DNA from 2 places in the Streptomyces sp. NPDC005423 genome. Region 2 is predicted to be linked to the other one. Evidence: riboswitches for the same ligand, from Rfam matches in the RefSeq annotation. Region 2 holds a riboswitch; the other holds the start of a gene.
The links. Region 2 has a riboswitch for S-adenosylmethionine ahead of ABZT12_RS17025 (aminotransferase class V-fold PLP-dependent enzyme). Riboswitches for the same ligand answer to the same signal wherever they lie in the genome.
Positions count from the first base shown of each region.

Region 1 (4,402 bases), on a different contig from region 2:
CGGCGTCGAGGCCGTCGTGGTCGCCTTCACGTACTACTCCAACGCGACCCGGATCATGTTCGAGTTCAACCAGATCTACCGCCGGCTGGAGAGCGCGATGACGGAGGCCGCGCAATTCACCGAGCTGCTGCTGAAGCCCCCGACCGTGCTCGACCCGCCGGTCCCCGAACCGGTGCGGTCCCAGGCGGCCGACGTGCGCTTCGAGCGGGTCCTCTTCGCCCACGCGGGCGCGGAGCCCCTCTTCCGGGGGCTCGACCTGACCGTGCCCAGCGGCGCGAAGGTCGGCCTGGTGGGCCGCTCCGGCGGCGGCAAGACCACCCTCGCCCGGCTGCTGCTGCGGATGACGGACATCGACGCCGGGCGCATCCTCGTCGGCGGCCAGGACATCAGCCGGCTGCGCCAGGCCGACCTGCGCGGACTGATGGCCTACGTCCCGCAGGACCCGGCGATGTTCCACCGCACCCTGCGGGAGAACATCGCCTTCGCCCGCCCGGACGCCACCGAGGCCGAGATCCGCCGGGCCGCCGACGCCGCCCACGTCACGGAGTTCGCCGACGCGTTGCCGGACGGCTTCGCCACCATGGTCGGCGAACGGGGCATCAAGCTCTCCGGCGGCCAGCGCCAGCGGGTCGCGCTCGCCCGGGCCATCCTGCGCGACGCCCCGATCCTGCTGCTCGACGAGGCGACCAGCGCGCTGGACTCCGAGAGCGAACTCCTCGTCCAGGAGGCGCTGTGGCGGCTCATGGAGGGGCGGACCGCGCTCGTGGTGGCGCACCGGCTGAGCACGGTCGCCGGCATGGACCGGCTCGTCGTGCTCGACCGGGGACGGATCGTGGAGCAGGGCACCCACCAGGAACTCCTCGCGGCCGAAGGCGCCTACGCCAAGCTGTGGCAGCACCAGTCGGGCGGATTCCTCGACGAGAGCACCGCCGGTTCCGACGTGGTTACCCGGTCCTGACCGGGCTCGCCCCGTGGACACCCTCTTGACGGCGCGCGGAGGTGGATCGACACTCCAGATGGGAATCCTAGTGAACAGGTAGGGAAACAATGGGGCGCTTCCAGCCGGTCACCAGCCGAGTGATCCGTACGCCCCTTCTGACCTCCCGCCGTCACATCGATCTGCTGCGGGTCCGCAGCGCCATCAGTCCCCTGCGCTGACACCCGCCCACCGCTCGACGACGCTTCCGCCGCGCGTCCGCGCGCCCGTCCCCGGGGAGACCCATGTCCAGCACGCCCTCCGCCGCCGTCCCGTCCGACCGGCCCGCCCCCGCCTTCCGCGGCCGCATCGGACGCGACGCGCGCAGCGGCCACTACGCCGTGCCGCGCCGCTACCGGCTGCACCTGTCCACCGCCGACCCCGACTGTCTGCGCATCGCCGTCACCCACAGCCTGCTCGGTCTCGACGACGTCTGCCCCGTGACCTACCTGCCCGCCGTGCCCGACCACGCCGACGGCGGCCACCGCGCCCTGCGCCCGCTCTACGAGGCCGGCGCCCACCACTACGCCGGACCGGCCGCCGCGCCGGTGCTCAGCGACGACTGGTCCGGACGGATCGTCAGCAACCACGCCCAGGACATCGTCCGCGACCTCGCCCGGCACTTCGGCACCGGCTGCCCCGACCTCCACCCGGCCGGCGCCGACTCCGAGATCGAGGCCGTCGAGCGGATGTGCGCCCAGGGCATCGAGGACGCCGCGCAGTGCGCCGGGGCGGCCGGCGCGGGACAGCCGGAACGCGACGCGGCCCTCGCCCGGCTGCTGGAGACACTGGGCGCGCTGGAACGCTGGCTGGACGGCCTCGAGTTCCTGATCCGCGACGAACTCACCGCCGCGGACGTCGAGTTGTGGGTGTCACTGGTACAGCTCGACACCGTGCACCGCCACCACCTGGACGCCGCCGCCGTCCAGCGCGTCGCCGACCACCCCCGGCTGTGGGCCTACGCCCGGCGGCTCGCCGCCCACCCCGCCTTCGGCGGCCGGCTCGACCTCGACGGCATCGCCCGCCGCCACGAGGCCCACTGCCGGGGCCTGGAGGCGGCCGGAGCCGCCGTCCAGATCCTGGACTGGGCGGCCCACGCGGCGGACGGAACCGAGGCCCGCCGCAGCTGAACGGCGTGCCGCGGCGTCCAGTCGGTGGACCGGCGTTGACATCCGTTCGGGCAATTGTCTAACTTACGGCCAGATCGGTCATGAGCGTCAGCGACAAGCCCTGGCTAGCTGACCGGCAACCCTCGCACGCGGTGGGGTGCCCCAGGTGACGACCGGACCGGATGACGTTTCGGTAAGCGCGAGGCCCACGGGCCCAGAAGAGTGACGGTGACGGACATGTACGCAGCGACCAGGACGGCCCCGCGCCGCTCCCAGGGCTGCGTACGGCCGTCCGCGAACCCGCTCGTCGCCGACCGCTCCGTCGATCTGCTCCGCGTCAACAGCGCACTGTGTACCGGACCGGGCTGCGCCCGCTGTCGAGGCTGACGCTCCTCCCAGCCCCCGCTTCCCGCGTTACCGACGAACACCGCCCGTGCGGTGAGCCGTTGTCCGCCAGCTCCCGGTCACTGCGTTTCCCTCCGTGCAACTGCGCCGCGGCGCAGGGTCGTCGACGGCTCCGCCGTCCTCGCCCAGCCACGGCCGCCGCGGTCCGGGTGTCCGACTTACCGCCGGAGCCCTCCATGAGTGAACCCCCAGGCACCACCGTGTCCCTGGCCGAGACACCGTCCGCCGACGCCCGGTCGGACCCCCCGGCTGCACTGACCGCGCAGCGCGTACTCCCGCTGCGCCGGCCCGGCCGGTGGGCCGTCACCGTGGTCGTGCTGGTCCTGGTCGCCCAGTTCGTCCACGGCCTGGCGACCAACCCGTTCTACCAGTGGAGCCGCTTCGGCTACTGGTTCCTGCGCCCGACGATCCTCGACGGACTCCTCATCACCCTCGAAGTGGCGGCGCTCAGCGCCGTGTTGGGGCTCGCCGGCGGCATCCTGCTCGCCGTCGCCCGGCTCTCGAAGAGCCCGGTGCTGCGCGCGGTGAGCTGGACCTACGTGTGGGCGCTGCGCTCCGTCCCGCTCATCGTCGTGCTGATCTTCCTCTACAACTTCAGCGCCCTGTACAAGACGCTCAGCGTCGGCGTCCCCTTCGGCCCCGCCTTCTTCTCCTTCGACGAGTCGAGGCTCGCCACCGACATGGCCGTCGCCGTCGTCGGCCTCAGCCTCAACGAGGCGGCGTACGCGGCCGAAGTGGTCCGCGGCGGCATCCTCTCCGTCGACCAGGGCCAGCACGAGGCGGCCTCCGCCCTCGGCCTGCCCAAGGCCTACCAGTTCCGCCGGATCGTCTTCCCGCAGGCGCTGCGCTCCATCACCCCGAACTACGTCAACCAGCTGATCGGCCTGGTCAAGAGCACCTCACTGGTCTTCTACGTCTCCCTGCTCGACCTCTTCGGCACGGCGCAGTCGATGGGCTCCACCTACCCCGGCGACATCGTGCCGCTGCTGCTGGTGGTCACCGTCTGGTACCTGATCCTGACCAGTGTCGTCTCCGTCGCCCAGTTCTACGTCGAGCGGTACTACGCCCGGGGCGCCACCCGCTCCCTGCCGCCGACCCCGCTGCAGAAACTCCGCGCCGGTCTCACCGACCTGCGGGCCCGCATCCGCAGGGAGGCCGCGATATGACCACCACGACAGCCGAACCGCCGACGGAGATCGTGCCCGCCGCCGTCGACGTGCACAACGTGCACAAGTGGTACGGCGCCCACCGGGTGCTGGACGGCGTCGACCTGACGATACGGCCCGGCGAGGTCACCGTGATCCTCGGCCCGTCCGGCTCCGGGAAGTCCACCCTGCTGCGGGTCGTCAACCACCTGGAGAAGCCCGAGATCGGCTACGTCAGCGTCAACGGCGAGCTGATCGGGGTGAAGCGCCAAGGGGAGCGATTGAAGGAGCTGAGCGAGCGGGCGATCCTGGCCCAGCGCGGCCGCATCGGGTTCGTCTTCCAGAACTTCAACCTGTTCCCGCATCTCACCGTCCTGGACAACGTGGCCGCGGCCCCGGTCGCCACCGGCAGGCTCACCAAGCCCGAAGCGCTGGAACTGGCACGGGAGTTGCTCGGCCGGGTCGGTCTCGCGGAGAAGACCGGCGCCTACCCGCGACAGCTGTCCGGCGGTCAGCAGCAGCGGGTGGCGATCGCCCGCGCCCTCGCCCTGCGCCCCGGCGTCATCCTCTTCGACGAGCCGACCTCCGCCCTCGACCCCGAACTCGTCGGCGAAGTCCTCGCCGTCATCAAGGATCTGGCGACCAGCGGCACCACCCTCGTCATCGTCACCCACGAGATCGGCTTCGCCCGCGAGGTCGCCGACCGGGTGGTCTTCATCGACGCCGGAAAGATCGTCGAACAGGGCCCGCCGCACGAGGTCCTCGAC
Region 1 covers NZ_JBEXET010000027.1:81,914-86,315, forward strand. The annotation lists gene ABZT12_RS25855 (ABC transporter ATP-binding protein) at 1-958, shown strand, start outside; gene ABZT12_RS25860 (glutathione S-transferase C-terminal domain-containing protein) at 1,222-2,106, shown strand; SAM riboswitch class IV at 2,183-2,291, shown strand; gene ABZT12_RS25865 (amino acid ABC transporter permease) at 2,667-3,656, shown strand; gene ABZT12_RS25870 (amino acid ABC transporter ATP-binding protein) at 3,653-4,402, shown strand, end outside.
Region 1: it holds a riboswitch for S-adenosylmethionine, as region 2 does, so the genes downstream of both, ABZT12_RS25865 (amino acid ABC transporter permease) here and ABZT12_RS17025 (aminotransferase class V-fold PLP-dependent enzyme) in region 2, are expected to answer to the same signal.

Region 2 (4,402 bases):
CGGCTCCGCCCAGTCGCTGGTCGGCGCGTCCGGGGCGATCTCGGCGGTCCTCGGCGCGTTCCTGTACCTGTTCCCCAGGGCGCGGGTGACGAGCCTGCTCCCGTTCCTCTTCTTCCTGCCGCTGCGCTTCCCCGCCTGGGTCGTCCTCCCCTTCTGGGCGGCCCTCCAGTGGCTCGCGCTGGGGCAGGCGTCCCAGGGACCCGGCGTCGCCTACCTGGCCCACCTGGTGGGCTTCTCGCTGGGGTTCGGCTACGCGTGGCTGCGGTTCGGCAGGCGGAGGGGCCCGCGGGGCGGCCCCGGCGGGGCGGTGGTGGGGGACCGGCGGGCGACTAGAGTGAAGTCCGCCCCAGCTACGGCCCCCGAGGGAGAGAACCAGCCGTGATCACCGCGATCGTCCTCATCAAGACCAGCGTGGACCGGATCCCCGAGATCGCCGAGTCGATCGCCGCGCTGGAGTCCGTGAGCGAGGTGTTCTCCGTGACCGGGACCTACGACCTGATCGCGATGGTGCGGGTGCGGCAGCACGAGGACCTGGCGGAGGTCATCCCGGGGCGGATCAGCAAGATCCCCGGCGTGGAGGGGACGGACACGCACGTGGCGTTCCGGACCTACTCCCAGCACGACCTGGAGGCGGCGTTCGCGATCGGGCTCGACTCGTGAGCACCGCCTCGTGAACGCCACCTCGTGAACGCCGCCTCGTGAACGCCGCCTCGTGAACGCCGCCTCGCGGCAGGTGTCCGGTCAGACCGCCGGGACGCAACGGCCGTCCTCCGTGCGGTAGTTCCACCGCGCGCCGTCGCTCACCAGCTCCCGTACCGCCGTCACGAACCGGTCCACGTGCTCGTCCGGCGTGCCCGCGCCGAAGCTGACGCGGATCGCGTTGAGGGACTTCTCGCCGGGCGCCGCCTCGGGGGCCCCGCACTCGCCCTGGGTCTGCGGGTCGCTGCCGAGGAGGGTGCGGACCAGGGGGTGGGCGCAGAAGAGGCCGTCGCGGACGCCGATGCCGTACTCGGCGGAGAGGGCGGCGGCGAAGTGGGAGCTGTTCCAGCCCTCGACGACGAAGGAGAGCACGCCGACCCGGGGGGCGTCGTCGCCGAAGAGGGAGAGCACCTTCACCCGCGGGACCCCGGCGAGGCCGGTGCGGACCTTCTCGATCAGGTACCGCTCCCGCGCGACCAGCGTGTCGAAGCCCGCCTCGGTCAGCGCCTTGCACGCGGAGGCGATGGAGTAGGCGCCGATCACGTTGGGCGAGCCGGCCTCGTGGCGGGCCGCGCTGTCGTGCCATTCCACGTCCACTCCCCCGTCCTCGCGCCGGGTGACCCGGCGCGAGGCGCCGCCGCCCGCGAGGTAGGGGTCGGCGGCCCGGAGCCAGTCGGCGCGGCCGGCCAGCACGCCCGCGCCGAAGGGGGCGTAGAGCTTGTGGCCGGAGAAGGCGATCCAGTCGACGTCGAGGTCCTGGACGGAGACCGGGTGGTGCGGGGCCAACTGGGCGGCGTCCAGGACGATCCGGGCGCCGTGGGCGTGCGCGGCGGCGGCGAGTTCCCGTACGGGCCACAGCTCGCCGGTGACGTTCGACGCGCCGGTCACGCAGACCAGCGCCGGGCCCTGGCCCCCTGCGGTGGACACGGCGCGCCCGGCGAGGGCGCGCTCCAGGGTCTCGACGGCCTGACCGGGGGTGCGCGGGGCGTCGAGGTAGGTGACCCGGGCGTCCCGCCAGGGCAGCAGGGAGGCGTGGTGCTCGGTCTCGAAGACGAAGACCTGGCAGTCGGCGGGGAGGGCCTGGGCGAGCAGGTTGAGGGAGTCCGTGGTGGAGCGGGTGAAGATCAGCTGGTCGTCGGCGCGGCAGTCGAGGAACTCGGTGACCGTCTTCCGGGCGTTCTCGAAGAGGTCGGTGGAGAGCTGCGAGAGGTAGCCGGCGCCGCGGTGGACGCTGCCGTAGTAGGGCGCGTAGGCCGCCACGTCGTCCCAGACGCGCTGGAGGGCCGGGGCGCTGGCCGCGTAGTCGAGCGCCGCGTAGGTGACCTCGCCGCCCGTCACGAGCGGGACGGTGACATCCCGGCCCAGAACGGGCAGCGGGGAACAAACGGTCCGGTCGGTGGCAGCGGTGGTGACAGACATGGCGAACTCCCGTATGAGGCAGGCGACTTCACCGCGCGAGCGGAGACCACTCCGGCGCGGGAAAAGGTGAAAGGGGTATGCGGAGGCGGGGCTCGACGCCCTATCGCATTCGCTTGCTCACAGAGGGCTCCCTCGATACCAGGACCCCTGGTGTCTTTCGAGGGGCCCGCGCTTGCCGCGGACCTCGCTGCCCACGGCCTGGTCTTCACCCGGGGCACCCCGCCACGGACGGAGGGTTGCCGGACAGTCGGCCGGGGCCTCATGACTGTCACTCATGACCTGGTCAGAAAACGTACGTGAGGTGATCGGCGTCCCGCAACCCGTGTCCGGATCGCGGGACGCCGAGGCCCGGGCTACGCGTTGCTCGCGGCCGACCAGCGCTCCAGGGTGCGCGCGGCGGCCCCCGAGTCGATCGACTCCGCGGCCCGCTCCATCCCGGCCCGCAGCCGGTCCGCGAGCGGGCCGTCCCCGCGCTCCAACGCCACCAGCGCCGCGGCCGAGTTGAGCAGGACGGCCTCCCGGACCGGGCCGCGTTCGCCGTCCAGGAGGCGGCGGGCGACACCGGCGTTGTACTCCGGGTCGGCGCCCCGCAGGGCCTCCACCGGGACCAGTTCGAGGCCGACGTCCCGGGGGTCGAAGGTCTCCTCGGTCACCTTGCCGTCGCGGACCGTCCAGACCCGTGAGGTCGCCGTGGTCGTCAGTTCGTCGAGCCCGTCGTCCCCCCGGAACACCAGCGCCGACGCCCCCCGTTCGGCCAGCACGCCCGCGATCAGCCCCGCCATGCGCGTGTCGAAGCAGCCGACCGCCGAGGCGGTGACCCGGGCCGGGTTGGTCAGCGGGCCGAGCAGGTTGAACGCGGTCGGGATCCCGAGATCGCGCCGGACCGCGCCGACGAACCGCATCGACGGGTGGAATCTGGCCGCGAAGCAGAAGGTGATCCCGGCCTCCTGCGCCACCTGCGCCACCCGCTCCGGCGTCAGGTCGAGGTTGATGCCGAGCCGCTCCAGCACGTCGGACGAACCGCTCGCCGAGGAGGAGGCGCGGTTGCCGTGCTTGACGACCTTCGCCCCGGTGCCGGCGATCACCACCGCGGACATCGTGGAGATGTTGACCGTGCGCGCCCGGTCGCCGCCCGTACCGACGATGTCGACGGCCGGACCGGGGATCTCCAGCGGCTTCGCGTGGGCGTACATCGTCTCGACCAGGCCGGTGATCTCCTCGACGGTCTCGCCCTTGGCCCGCAGCGCCACCAGGAAGCCCGCGATCTGGGCGTCCGCGGCCTCGCCACTCATGATGCGGTCCATGGCCCAGGCGGTGTCGGCGGCGCTCAGGTTCCGGCCGGCCAGCAGCGCGCTCAGTACGTCGGGCCAGGAACGGCCCGCCGCGGTGTCGCCTCCAGCGGGGGTCACAGCGCTCATGGGGCCGCTCCTGATGGTCGTAGAAAGCAGTGGCTGCCGGAGTGACGCCGGCGCACCCGGTGAATCCGGTGCGCCCACCCTATCCAGCGCCGGGCACGGCGAAGGGCCCCCGTCCGACAACCGGACGGGGGCCCTTCGACCGTGGCGTGGCGTGCGCAGCGATCAGTGGTGGCCGTGGCCGCTGGCGATCTCCTTGTACTCCTCGACGGTGGGCTTGGGGATCTGCGACTCGTCGCCGTAGTAGGCGTTGCTGAGCTTGGCGCGCAGCTTCTCGGAGCCCTTCACCTTGCGCTCGACACCGTTCTCGTCGACGGTCGCGCCGATCTCGGCCGGCTGGTACTGCTCGTGCGCGGTGAGCGTGTGCAGCGCGTCCTGACTGAGCGGCTCGTGCACCTCGACGAACTCACCGTGCGGCAGGCGCTTGATGATGCCCGACTCGCGGCCGTGCAGCACCTTGTCCCGGTCCCGGCGCTGGAGGCCGAGGCAGACCCGCTTGGTGGCGAGGAAGACGAGCACCGGTACGACGAAGAAGCCGACCCGGACGAACCAGGTGATCGCGTTGATCGACAGGTGGAAGTGCGTGGCGAAGATGTCGTTGCCGCCGCCGATGAGCAGCACGAAGTACCACGAGATCCACGCGGCGCCGAACGCGGTGCGCGTCGGGGCGTTCCGCGGGCGGTCCAGGATGTGGTGCTCGCGCCGGTCGCCGGTGACCCAGGCCTCGATGAACGGGTAGACCGCGATCGTCACCAGGACCAGCGGGAAGATCACCAGCGGGATGAACACGCCCAGGACGAGCGTGTGGCCCCAGAAGTTGAGCTCCCAGCCCGGCATGACACGGATCAGGCCCTCGGAGAAGCCCATGT
Region 2 covers NZ_JBEXET010000014.1:7,067-11,468, reverse strand. The annotation lists gene ABZT12_RS17035 (rhomboid family intramembrane serine protease) at 1-382, shown strand, start outside; gene ABZT12_RS17030 (Lrp/AsnC ligand binding domain-containing protein) at 379-660, shown strand; gene ABZT12_RS17025 (aminotransferase class V-fold PLP-dependent enzyme) at 742-2,118, opposite strand; SAM riboswitch class IV at 2,282-2,398, opposite strand; gene trpD (anthranilate phosphoribosyltransferase) at 2,472-3,536, opposite strand; gene ABZT12_RS17015 (cytochrome bc complex cytochrome b subunit) at 3,699-4,402, opposite strand, start outside.